One region of the Paenibacillus sp. S-38 genome, then DNA from elsewhere that is predicted to be linked to it. Evidence: riboswitches for the same ligand, from Rfam matches in the RefSeq annotation. Region 1 holds a riboswitch; each other region holds the start of a gene.
The links. A riboswitch is a leader RNA that binds a small molecule or an ion and turns the genes downstream of it on or off. The one in region 1 is predicted to bind thiamine pyrophosphate.

Region 2: linked by a shared signal. The riboswitch ahead of ACP26L_RS29460 (ECF transporter S component) and the one ahead of ACP26L_RS27280 (acetylornithine deacetylase) in region 1 are both predicted to bind thiamine pyrophosphate.
Region 3: linked by a shared signal. The riboswitch ahead of thiS (sulfur carrier protein ThiS) and the one ahead of ACP26L_RS27280 (acetylornithine deacetylase) in region 1 are both predicted to bind thiamine pyrophosphate.

The regions. Positions count from the first base shown of each region.
Region 1 is NZ_CP187970.1:6,191,139-6,195,057, reverse strand. Features, by position in the region: gene ACP26L_RS27285 (ATP-binding cassette domain-containing protein) at 1-1,267, shown strand, start outside; TPP riboswitch at 1,314-1,414, shown strand; gene ACP26L_RS27280 (acetylornithine deacetylase) at 1,581-2,915, shown strand; gene tenA (thiaminase II) at 2,968-3,639, shown strand; gene ACP26L_RS27270 (GNAT family N-acetyltransferase) at 3,694-3,919, opposite strand, start outside.
Region 2 is NZ_CP187970.1:6,753,219-6,757,137, reverse strand. Features, by position in the region: gene ACP26L_RS29475 (MFS transporter) at 1-607, opposite strand, end outside; gene asd (archaetidylserine decarboxylase) at 760-1,551, opposite strand; gene ACP26L_RS29465 (hypothetical protein) at 1,770-2,024, opposite strand; TPP riboswitch at 2,245-2,350, shown strand; gene ACP26L_RS29460 (ECF transporter S component) at 2,493-3,086, shown strand; gene ACP26L_RS29455 (ABC transporter ATP-binding protein) at 3,086-3,919, shown strand, end outside.
Region 3 is NZ_CP187970.1:1,095,762-1,099,680, reverse strand. Features, by position in the region: rRNA gene ACP26L_RS05135 (16S ribosomal RNA) at 1-480, opposite strand, end outside; gene ACP26L_RS05130 (thiazole synthase) at 861-1,634, opposite strand; gene thiS (sulfur carrier protein ThiS) at 1,664-1,864, opposite strand; TPP riboswitch at 1,964-2,103, opposite strand; gene ACP26L_RS05120 (nucleotidyltransferase-like protein) at 2,124-3,008, opposite strand; gene ACP26L_RS05115 (DUF2614 family zinc ribbon-containing protein) at 3,143-3,493, shown strand; gene ACP26L_RS05110 (glycosyl hydrolase family 18 protein) at 3,572-3,919, opposite strand, start outside.

The sequences.
Region 1 (3,919 bases):
GCTAAGCAGGCCGGCAGGGGCCCACGGTGAGGAACCGGACGGCCTGGAAGCGGAGGATACCGAACCGCGGAGATGGAGGAGCCAGGGGTCTCCGGCTGCCATGATGCATGACAGAGAGCAGGACAGCGCCACCGTGGCCGCGTCCTACAGCCGGGAGCACGCTCCCCTGAAGCCGGCTGCGCCCGGATTAGCCCACAGCCTTCCTGGCGTCCCCACGCCGGGCCGTCCGGAAACAGCAGCTGCCAAGGGGCCTGGGTTAAGCAGGCCGGCAGAACCTGTCGGCGCAGTGCTTCCGGATCTTCCGGCAACGGCTGCCGTCAGAGCCTGCGAGCCTGTCACAGCCGCCGTCACTGTCCACGGCCATCCGGCTGCCGCTGGGGCCTCCACTCTGTTGACGCCCACTGTGCCCCGAGATGATCTCGCTCCTGCCTCTGCCGGCCCCAGCCAGCAGGGGGACTACGGCGCAGCCGGGACACTGCCGGATACCGAGCCCCCGGACCCGGTGCATCCCTGGATCCGCCGCCGGCATCCCGTGGCGAAGTGGATTGTCTACCTGCTGCTGTCTGCAGGCATGCTGATCCAGGGCACCTGGGCCGGCCTCGGAGCCGGAGCCCTGCTGCTGACCTTCTGTCTGGTCCGCTTCCGCGTGCCGCCGGCTGTCCTGTTGAAGCCGCTGCGGCCGTATCTGCTCTTCCTGTTCTTCGCCTGCCTGCTGGCGGGCATGCAGTGGGGGCCGGGAGCGGCAGACGGCGGGGCCGGGGGTGTATTCTCGGCCGAGCAGGCCTCGGCGACGTTCCTCCAGCTCACGAATCTGGCGCTGGTGATGATGCTCGGCTTCGTCTTCGTGCGGGTGACGGGTCAGCGCGGGCTGCGCCAAGGGCTCGAGCAGGTACTCGGCCTCGTGTCGCGGGTCGGTATTCCCGTCGGCACGGTCAGCCTGTACGCCGCCCTGCTCCTGCGGATGATTCCCCAGCTGTTTCGGGAGATGGGCCGGATGTCGCTCATCGTCCGCTCCCGGGGACGCGCGCGGGTGAAGCCCGGTCAGGTCCGGCTGCGGGACGTGCCGCCTTTTCTGATCCCGCTGCTGCTCTCCATGATGAAGCAGGCGGAGGATCTGGCACTCGCGCTCGAGGCCAGAGGCTGCCGGATCGAGGGGCCTTCCGTACGCCGCAGGGAGCCGATCCGGTGGGACCGGGGGGACATCCTGCTGCTGGCCGCATCCGGAGTCCTTTTTCTGGGACTTCTTGCGGTTGCCGGCTGGGCGTAAGGTATGCTACCATGACGGAAGAAAAGAGTTTGCAATGGAATATTGATAGGAACACTAGGGGTGCCGCCAAGGCTGAGAGAGACGCAGGTCTTAACCCTTGAACCTGATCTGGGTAATGCCAGCGAAGGGAAGTGGTCTGCCGTCCGCCGCACACACCTGTGTCCATGGATGTACGAACCGCTTTCCTTTGGGAGAGCGGTTGTTTGCTTTGCCGTCCTGTCTGCGGTTTAAGGTCTGCATCGTCGTTAAGGCCAGGCGCCCCCAAACCTGTACATGAGGGGGAAGCCGGGAAATGAAGAACACACCGAAGGATATGGTTCAGGAGCTTCCGGGCGGGGAGACATCCGGAGCACCGGGCCTTCAACCTGCCGCAAACCAAACGCTCGAGCATTTAACCGGCTTGGTGGAACAGCGGGAGGAAGAGCTGCTGGCGCTGGCCTCGAAGCTGATTGCCTTTCGCACGCCGGCCCCGCCGGCACGCAATACGGAGGGGGCCCAGGCCTTCGTCGCTAGCTACCTGGAGGAACGGGGATTCTCCGTCGACCGCTGGGACGTGTATCCCGGCGATCCTAATGTCGTCGGGGTACTTAAGGGAACCGAGCCCGATGCCTACCGGAGCCTTATCGTCAACGGCCATATCGACGTGGCGGAGGTCGGGGCGGACGAGCCGTGGGACCAGGACCCGTTCGCTCCGGTAGTGCGGGACGGCCGCCTGATCGGGCGGGGCGCCTCGGATATGAAGGGCGGGCTGGCCGGCGCCTTGTTCGCCATCGGTCTGCTGCATGAGGTGGGGATCCGCCTGCCGGGCGACCTCACCTTCCAATCGGTGATCGGCGAGGAGGTCGGCGAAGCGGGCACGCTGCAGTGCTGCCGGCGCGGATACACGGCGGACTTCGCCGTGGTGGTCGATACTAGCGACCTGCACATCCAGGGCCAGGGCGGCGTGATCACCGGCTGGGTGACGGTCCGCAGTGCCCGAACCCACCACGACGCTACGCGCAAGCGGATGATCCACGCGGGAGGAGGGCTCCACGGCGCCAGTGCCATCGAGAAGATGATGAAGGTCATCGCGGGTCTTCAGGAGCTGGAGCGGCATTGGGCCGTGATGAAAAGCTATCCGGGCTTCGAGCCCGGCACGAACACGATCAATCCGGCGGTGATCGAAGGGGGGCGGCATGCGGCCTTCATTGCCGACGAGTGCCGGCTGTGGATCACGGTGCATTTTTATCCGGATGAAACGTATGAAGGGGTGGCCCGGGAGATCGAGGAGCATCTGGAGCGGGTGGCTGCGGCGGATCCGTGGCTGCGCGAGAATCCGCTGGAGTTCCGCTGGGGCGGCACTTCGATGATCGAGGACCGGGGCGAGGTATTCCCGTCCCTGGAGGTCGATCCGGACCATGAAGCCGTCCGGCTGCTGCAGCGCTCGCACGAGGGGGTGCACGGCGTACCGGCCGTGGTGGATGTGTCGCCTACCGTGACCGACGGCGGTTGGTTCGCCGATGCCGGCATTCCGGCCGCCATCTATGGCCCGGGGGACCTGCAGAACGCCCACGCGGTGAACGAGAGCGTATCCGTCAGGCAGCTCGTCGATTATACGAAGGTGATGCTGCGTTTTATCTACGAGTGGGGTCATACGCCCAAGGGGTAACATACGATACTACGAAACTACGATATTACGAGAGTCGAGGAGAGGGTTAACGATGACATTCACGCAGAGGCTGCTTGGCAGGCTGGAAGGGGTCTGGCGGCAAAATCACTCGCATCCGTTCGTTCGCGAGATGGGCGCAGGGACGCTGGACCGGGACAAATTCCGTTTCTATATGATCCAGGACTACCTGTACCTGATCGATTACGCGAAGCTCTTCGCGTTGGGGGCGGTGAAGGCGCATGACCTGGCGACGATGGAAAAGTTCGCCGCCCTGCTGCATTCGACGCTGCACGAGGAGATGGCGCTGCACCGTGCTTATGCGGCCCGCTTCGGCATCTCGGAAGAGGAGCTTGAGGCGGCGGAGCCGTCGCCGATCACGCTGGCCTACTCGCATTACATGCTTCATGCGGCGCAGAACGGATCGCTGGCGGAGCTCGTCGCCGCCCTGCTGCCCTGCATGTGGAGCTACTGGGAGATCGGCAAGGAGCTGAGCCGGATCCCGGGTGCGGCGGACCACGAAGATTACGGCGAGTGGATCCGCATGTACAGCTCGGAGGAGTTCGGGGCGCTGGCCCGGTGGTGCATCAGCCTGCTCGACGAGCTGGCGGAAGGGCGGTCCGAAGCGGAGCTGGCGAGGCTCGAGGAGATTTTCCTGAACACGACCCGTTACGAGTACATGTTCTGGGACATGGCCTATCACGGCCAAATGTGGCCGGCGGGCTGACCCCTCTTGGTACAATAGAAGGCCTCCTGCGGCTCTGTATGCGGGAGGTCTTTTTTAGCGGCCTGCCCCCCGTTCCAGCAGCGTAAGGAACACCTGCGGGGCGACCTCCAGCTCCCCGGCTTCCGTGAATCCGTAATTTGTATAAAGCTGCTTGGCCGGCCCGTTCTTCGCTCCGGTGCTCACCCGGTACCCCTTCACCCCAAGGTCCAGTCCGAGCAGAAACCGGATAAGGGAGCCCCCAATGCCCCTGCGAAAAAACTTCGGATGCACGACCAGCCTC
Region 2 (3,919 bases), 560 kb from region 1:
ACCAGCGGGAGATGTACATCTGGACTACAATGGCCAGGCCCGCAACGGCCGTGAACCAGATCGCCCCGAACTGCCCTAGAGGCACGAAGACCAGGGCGGTCATAATGGAAGCGAGCGATTGGCCGGTATTGCCGCCGACCTGGAAGATCGACTGCGCAAGGCCACGCCGCGGACCTCCGGCCATGTAAGCCACGCGGGAGCCTTCCGGGTGGAAGACGGCCGAGCCGAGGCCGATGAGCAGGACGGATATGAGCACCAGCGGGTAGTTAGGGGCAAGGGCCAGCCCCAGCACGCCGAGGAACGTAAGGCCCATGCCCAGCGGCAGCATGTACGGCATGGGCTTGCGGTCCGAGTACAGACCGACGACCGGCTGCATTACCGAAGCGGTCATGTTGAGCGCGAAGACGATGATGCCCGACTGCATATAGGAGAGCTTCATGCTGTCCTTGATGATTGGCAGAATCGCGGGAATGACCGACTGGATCGTATCATTGAACAAATGAACCAGCGAGATCGCGAACAGGATACGGAATAAGGTCGGCCGCACATCCGGCTGTGGCGCCGGCTTCGCGGCAGGGCCCGCGGCGGCCCCAGGTTGAATCTGCATGGTCAGGGCTCCTCTCGGTCATGTGTGTACAGGAACACGGGCGGCGTCCGGTGGTTCTCAGGGCTTCTACCGGCGGCGGGGAGCCCGCAATAAATCACCGCAGGCGCAGCTCCTCAGCATGCGCCTGCGTGTATGGATATCGGGCGGACCGGTTAGCCGCGCCGTTGGAAAGTGCCGAGCTTCTCGCCCATCCGGACCTTGCTGCCCACCTGCAGATCGCTGCGGCTCTCGAATGTGCCCGTCTCCGTGAGCAGCACCACGGTAGAGCCGAATTCGAAATAGGCAAGCTCACCGCCGCGCTCGAGCAGATCCGGCAGCGGAGCGGCGTATTGAATCGAAGAGACGTTAAGCGCGCCGACCTTCACGACAGCCACCTCTCCGCCTTCGTGCTCCACATAGGTGATCAGCCGCTCGTTGCGGCTCAGCACGCGGCGCATATGCTTCAGCCCGAAGTCATTGACCGGGTATACCTTGCCCGGCACATGCTCCTTCTCAATAATCGTCCCGTCCACCGGCGAATGAATCCGGTGGTAATCGGTCGGGCTGAGATAGAGTACATAATAGAAGCCATTCTTATAATTGACCATCCGCGGACTGTGGTTGAGCAGCTCCTCGACCGTATAGTCCTGTCCCTTCACGTTCAGAATCAAGCCTTCCTTGATCGGGCCCATTCCAGTGATCAGTGCGTCCACAGGGGAGACCATGGTCTCCGGCGATGTATCGACGGGCCGCAGGCCGCTCTTCAGGCGCCGGGTGAAGAAGTCGTTGAGCGAAACGTATTCATGGACGGCCTTCTCCGCATCCTCCAGCGGAATGCCGTAGGTCTTGGCAAAGCGCGGGATCAGGGAGCGGGAGGCCCTGGACTTGGCAAAGGCGCCGGTGAGCTGCGACACCAATTTGCGGGACGATAGCTCGGTCAGCAGCCGAAAAAACGATATCTTCATGCTTCTGGGTTCACCTGTTTCTTTGGATGTAAGTATTCGGAATCTAACGCTTATCTTGACATAAGAGAGGCCACAAATCAACAAAGAAACACGGCCGGACAGCACGAAAAGCCTCCACCCGGAGGCTTTTCGTGCCGAAGCAGCCTATATGCAAGTGTCGTGAAAGACAAGCGTCAGTCCATATCGGATTCGTTGCTGCGGGTCCGTCCGCCGCTACCTCAGTAAGGGTCTGTTCCTCCAGAGGAGGCCTCATCCGCTTCGCACGCATTCTTATACTCGCCGCAGGTCAGGCAGGTAGCCAGATTGACCAGGATGGGGCAGCAGGAGCCCGACAGCTTGGTGCAGGAGACAGGGGTACGGTATCCGGGCTCGGAGGAGATCATTGTGCAGTAAGAGCAGTTTGCCACCATCTCGGCCGTGAGCCCAACCAGAAAAGGAGTAGATTCGATCGGTACGGTTACGGTTTCATTCATTCGACGCGTTCCTTCTTTCTCTTTAAAGATAGCGCTTCCAATGGAAGATGCCGCAGCACAAGATGAATACTCACTCTGACTCAAGCAGAATACGTAAATTGCGAGCAAGGACTAGTGTACCAGAAACCGGTAGAGAAGGCTAGGGGTTCCATCTAATTTTATTTACATATGCAGAAAGAGGAAATGGCATTGACAAACGGGCCTATCGTGATAAGATGGGAAATGTCACTAGGGGAGCCGCACAGGCTGAGATTGGACCAATAGGTCCTAAACCCTCTGAACCTGATCTGGATGATACCAGCGTAGGGAAGTGGAGAGCGTAGCACGCCGTTCATTTTTCATGTGCTTACAATGCCGCTTCCGAGCTACGGGGGCGGCTTTTTGGCGTATCTGCCGCTTCCTGCGCGTCTTGTCCGCTTCGGCATCGCCCCGGTTTCTTCCATATATTCTTTTAAGGAGTGGATTCAATTGTCCAAAGGTTTGAAACTGACGGATATTCTCGTTACCGTCGTGATCGCCGTCGTCTTCGCCGTGATCTACCGGTTGTGGAATGAGGTGTACAATGTCCTTAAGATTCCGGGCTTTCAGCTCGAACAGCTCGGTTACGGCATGTGGTTCATTGCCGGCACCGCGGCATTCCTGATTCTGAGAAAGCCCGGCGTAGCCTTCCTGGCGGAGGCTGCGGCCGCTTCGGGGGAAATGATCATGGGTTCCGCCTACGGCGTAGAGGCTTTCACGTACGGACTTGTGCAGGGCTTGCTGGCGGAGCTCGTATTCGCAGCCGCAGGCTACAAGCGGCATACGGCGCTGATTGCAGGACTCGCGGGTGCGGCATCCGGCGTCGGCTCGATTGTGTATGATTATTTCAAGCTGTATCTCTCGGAGCTCCAAAGCTGGAACCTGATGCTCTATATCGTCTTCCGGATCGTCGGGGCGTTCCTGATTACCGGCCCGCTGGCTTATGTCATCGTGAAGGCGCTGGAGAAAACGGGCGTGACCCAGCTCGTGCGTCCGGCCAGCCGCAGCGATTACCAAGCGCTTGACAGGAAGAATACGTTCTAATGAGCTCAGCGGATACGCAAGTGCTGCATGGCAGCGGTGCCCCCTCCGCCCGGCAGCAGGAGCTTGCCGTCTCGGTAACGGGACTGCGGCTGAAGTTCCCGGGCAGCGCCCCGCTGCTTTTCGACGATTTGACGCTGGCGGTGCCCCGCGGGCAAAAGGTGCTGCTGCTGGGTCCGAGCGGCTGCGGCAAGTCGACCCTGCTCCAGGTGTTCTCCGGCCTTATACCGGGGTCCATTGAGGTCCCGATGAAAGCGGACGCCCTCCAGCTTCCCGGGGCTTGGGGCTATCTGTTCCAGGATCCGGACACGCAGTTCTGCATGCCTTATGTGGATGAAGAGCTGGCCTTCGTGCTGGAGAATCTCCGGGTGCCCCGGGAGGAGATGGCGGAGAGAATCCGCTTGTGCCTGGAGCGGGTCGGCCTTCACCTGCAGGACATTCACGTGCCGATCGCCTCTCTCTCCGGGGGCATGAAGCAGCGGCTTGCGATCGCTTCGCTGCTCGCGCTGGACCCGGACGTGTGGTTCCTCGACGAACCGACTTCTCTGCTCGATCCCGAAGGAACGGGCGAGGTGTGGGAGACTGTTAAGGCGGTAACGGAGGGCCGGACAGTGCTGATCGTGGAGCACAAGATCGAAGAGATCGCCGGCTTCGTGGACCGGGTCGTGCTCTTCGGGCATGACGCCCGTATTCTGGCGGACGGGCCGCCCCAGCGCGTGTTCCGGGAGCACCGGCAGGAGCTGCAGGAATACGGCATCTGGTATCCGGGCGTGTGGGAGGACTACGACCGCCGTCCGGACCTGAGGCCGGAGCGCGGACAGTCAGCCGCCCGCAGC
Region 3 (3,919 bases), 3.1 Mb from region 1:
ACCGTCATTCGCAGAGCAGTTACTCTCCACGACATTCTTCCCTGGCAACAGAGCTTTACGATCCGAAAACCTTCATCACTCACGCGGCGTTGCTCCGTCAGGCTTGCGCCCATTGCGGAAGATTCCCTACTGCTGCCTCCCGTAGGAGTCTGGGCCGTGTCTCAGTCCCAGTGTGGCCGATCACCCTCTCAGGTCGGCTACGCATCGTCGCCTTGGTGGGCCATTACCCCGCCAACTAGCTAATGCGCCGCAGGCCCATCCGTAAGCCACAGGTTGCCCCGTGTTTCATGATTCCGGCATGCACCGAAACCAGCTATCCGGTCTTAGCTACCGTTTCCGGTAGTTATCCCGATCTTACAGGCAGGTTGCCTACGTGTTACTCACCCGTCCGCCGCTAAGCACCGAAGTGCTCCGCTCGACTTGCATGTATTAGGCACGCCGCCAGCGTTCGTCCTGAGCCAGGATCAAACTCTCCATTAAAGAAAAGCTGATGACTCATTTTGAAGCTTGGCAGAAACTCATCGCTGAGTCTCTATATTTAACACTCACTCGTTGTTCAGTTTTCAAAGGGCAAACCTACAACAAATCCTCATTTACAAACATTTGAAGTTTTGTCGTTTGCTGTCACCTCGTTTAGCGGCGACTTTTATAATGTATCACAGTTGCCTATTCAAATGCAAGCTTTTTTTAGAAATTATTTTTGGCTTGCGGCTTACCTTCACTCACTCGGACAAGCCGTTTGAAGCGGCGAGAGTTAATTTATCATATCCCGTTTTTAGATGTCAAGCTTTTGTAAACAAAAAAAGATAAGCCGCGATGGACTCCCATACACGGCCGATATTCGTTATCATTCCCTTGTTCTACTCAATCATTCCAATCTCAGGGCTGCTGGCCGAAGCATAGCGCTTCTTCGGAATCCGCCCTGCGAGAAACCCTTTGCGTCCCGCTTCTACTGCAAGCTTAAAGGCTTCCGCCATCAATACCGGATCCTCCGCCCCTGCTACAGCAGTGTTGAGCAGAACCCCATCCGCTCCGAGCTCCATGGCAAGAGCAGCATCCGCCGGTCCTCCAATACCTGCATCTACAATAACGGGTACCTTGGCTTCCTCAATGATAAAGCGCAGATAGTTAGGGTTGATGATGCCTTGGCCGGAACCGATCGGGGAAGCACCGGGCATGACAGCGGCCGCTCCCGCCTCCTGAAGTTTGCGTGCCAGAATAGGGTCATCGGAAGTATACGGAAGAACAATAAAACCTTCCTCTACCAGGATCTTGGTCGCCTCCAAGGTTCCGACAGGGTCGGGAAGCAGCGTACGCGGATCACCGATCACTTCCACCTTAATCATGTCGCATAATCCGGTCGCCTTGGCAAGCCGCGCGATCCGGACAGCCTCTTCGACCGAATAAGCCCCCGCCGTATTCGGCAGCAGAGTGAAGTTTTTAAGCTCCAGTGTTTCCAAAAAGTTCGGTGCATCCGGGTTATCGATGGGCAGACGACGAATCGCAAAGGTTAGGACTTCCGCCCCAGATGCCTGCACCGCCCTGCTCTGCACCCCCAGATCATTAAATTTACCTGTGCCCAGCAGCAATCTCGATCTAAATTCATAAGGTCCAATCTTCAATGTTTCATTCATGTTCATTTCCCCCTGTACTGGTCAGTCTGTCAGCCCCCGCCGACAAAGTGGACAATCTCAATTCGGTCGCCGTCGTTCAGCTTGGCTTCCTCGTATCGGCTGCGGTCTACAATCTCGCGGTTCAATTCAACCACCAGAATCTTGTTCTGCAGCTTAAATGCGGACAGCAGCTCCGCAACCGTCGCCGCGCCCTCTACTTCTCTCGATTCCCCGTTTACAATCAGATTCACTGCTTCACCCCCCTTTGGCCGTAGCCGGACAACAAAAAAAGGCCAGCCCGGAGCAGGGCTGACCGAATGTCAACATGGCGTTATGCGGCCATACAGATTGCTAGCATTCGACCACTTCCCTACGCTGGCATAATCCAGTGACGCCCCTACTCTGCGGGCTGCCGTATCAGGTTCCAAGGGTCAAAGAATCCGCTTCTTTTTCTCAGCCCCGCATGATAGAGGCTCCCCTAGTGGCTATTTGGTTGTTGCTGCCATTATATCACACGTTTGCGCTTTTAACATCCTTATATCTCAGCTCAAGCAGTGTCAGTTCTTCATCCATCGTATAAGCCACTTCCTTGGCGAGCGACTTCTTCACGAGTTTGTTCATGAGCAGCGGAAGCTCGGTGCGGATTTCCGCCAATTTGGGCTGCTGCTGCAGCTCCTGCAGACTCCAGGCCTCCTCGCGGCTGGCCAGTACTTCAAGCAGAAGCTTGCAGCACCGTTCCATCTTCGACATGATGGAGAATTCGCAGGCGAGCAGAACCAGCTGGACCCGCTGCTTCAGCGTTTCCTTGCTGAGCGTCAGTTCTTCGTACAGCTTGTACACACCCGGATTGATGTTCTTTACCTGGCGCCATACCGTAACTTCGGGATGACTGCCGGATTCGATAATGACAATATGGGCCCAGTGATGCAGGGCTTCCAGAATATTATTATAGGCATCGAGTAGATGGTCTTCGAGAATGTATTCCTTACTCTGAAGATAGCTTCTTAAGAACTTGGAGAATTCGATCAGCAGCTTATGCTCCCTGAGATCGACGGGGAATTCAAGGACTTTGTGCCGCAAACTCTCCAGGTACATCTCCCGGTCCAATAGAATCTCCCCTTTTAGAATCCAATAGATAATGTTCCGGTGTTCTCCATGAAGAATCAAATCGGTAAGCGTATCCGGACTGACCCAACGTTCTTGTATACGCCGGTCGTCTCTTATATAATGAATCTGTTGGTGGCTGCGCTCATTGTCGCGGCAGACGATCAACAGCAAGATATCGAATCCGTCGGTTACGGCCGAAAACGAAGAAGGGTTGTCCACCGCTGAAACGCTGATTACCGTCTGGTCCTGCCGGAACCGCTGCACCCAATCTTTTTTAATGGATTCCATGAACGAGAAAGCCTCCTGACAATAGGACACATAGTTCGATATTGTTTAGTTCTACATTGACACGCGGTTTCCTGCCATCGTTCGATGACAAACCTCACAAACTTCTATATCTCGCATGAAAGTAGTGAATGGGCATGAGATTAAAATCCAGTAAAGTGAACGAATTCCGCCTCTGGGGACTGCTGCTGACCATGGGCGGCATGGCCCTGATGATCGTTGGGCTCGCCGGCATCGTATTCGATTGGGGCATTGCAGGCCGGTGGATCGCCGCGGTCAGTATGGTGGTCGGCGCCATTGCCATGCTGGTATCCATGGGGATTTATTTTGCGGCAGGCATGATGTCCACAAGTGCGACGGTGGTGGAATGCCCCGAATGCGGCAGACCAACCAAGATTCTCGGCAAAACGGACCGCTGCATGTACTGCAAAACGATTCTGTCGCTCGATCCGAAGCACGATCCCGCAGGAACCGGCAGTACGCTGTAAATAGGCAAAAAGAGGGCTGTCCCCTAAGTAGAGTTCCTACTTAGGGGACAGCCCTCTGCTTTTTAGCGACGGATCCGCTTAAGGTTTCAGCGTACTGCGGATCCACTCCCAGGTTCCGGGATTCTCATATCCCCTGCGCCATGAGGCGACGCCGGCCAATTTGTACTTCTGGGCTAAGGCCACGCGGGCTTTCACGGAGGTTTCGTCTTCGATCCAGATCCGGTTGCGCTTGCCGTCTTCCTTGTATTCAATATAGTTCTGTCCCGTCTCCTTGGAGAAAGTCTGCGTCAGCTTCTTCTCCTTCGTGATCCGCTGCGGCATATCCATGTATACGGATTTCGCATCGACTTCCGTCTTGCCGTTCTTGACGGTCTCCGTCCAGACCCGTGTGTAAAAAGGGATGCCCAGGATCAGCTTGGAAGGTGG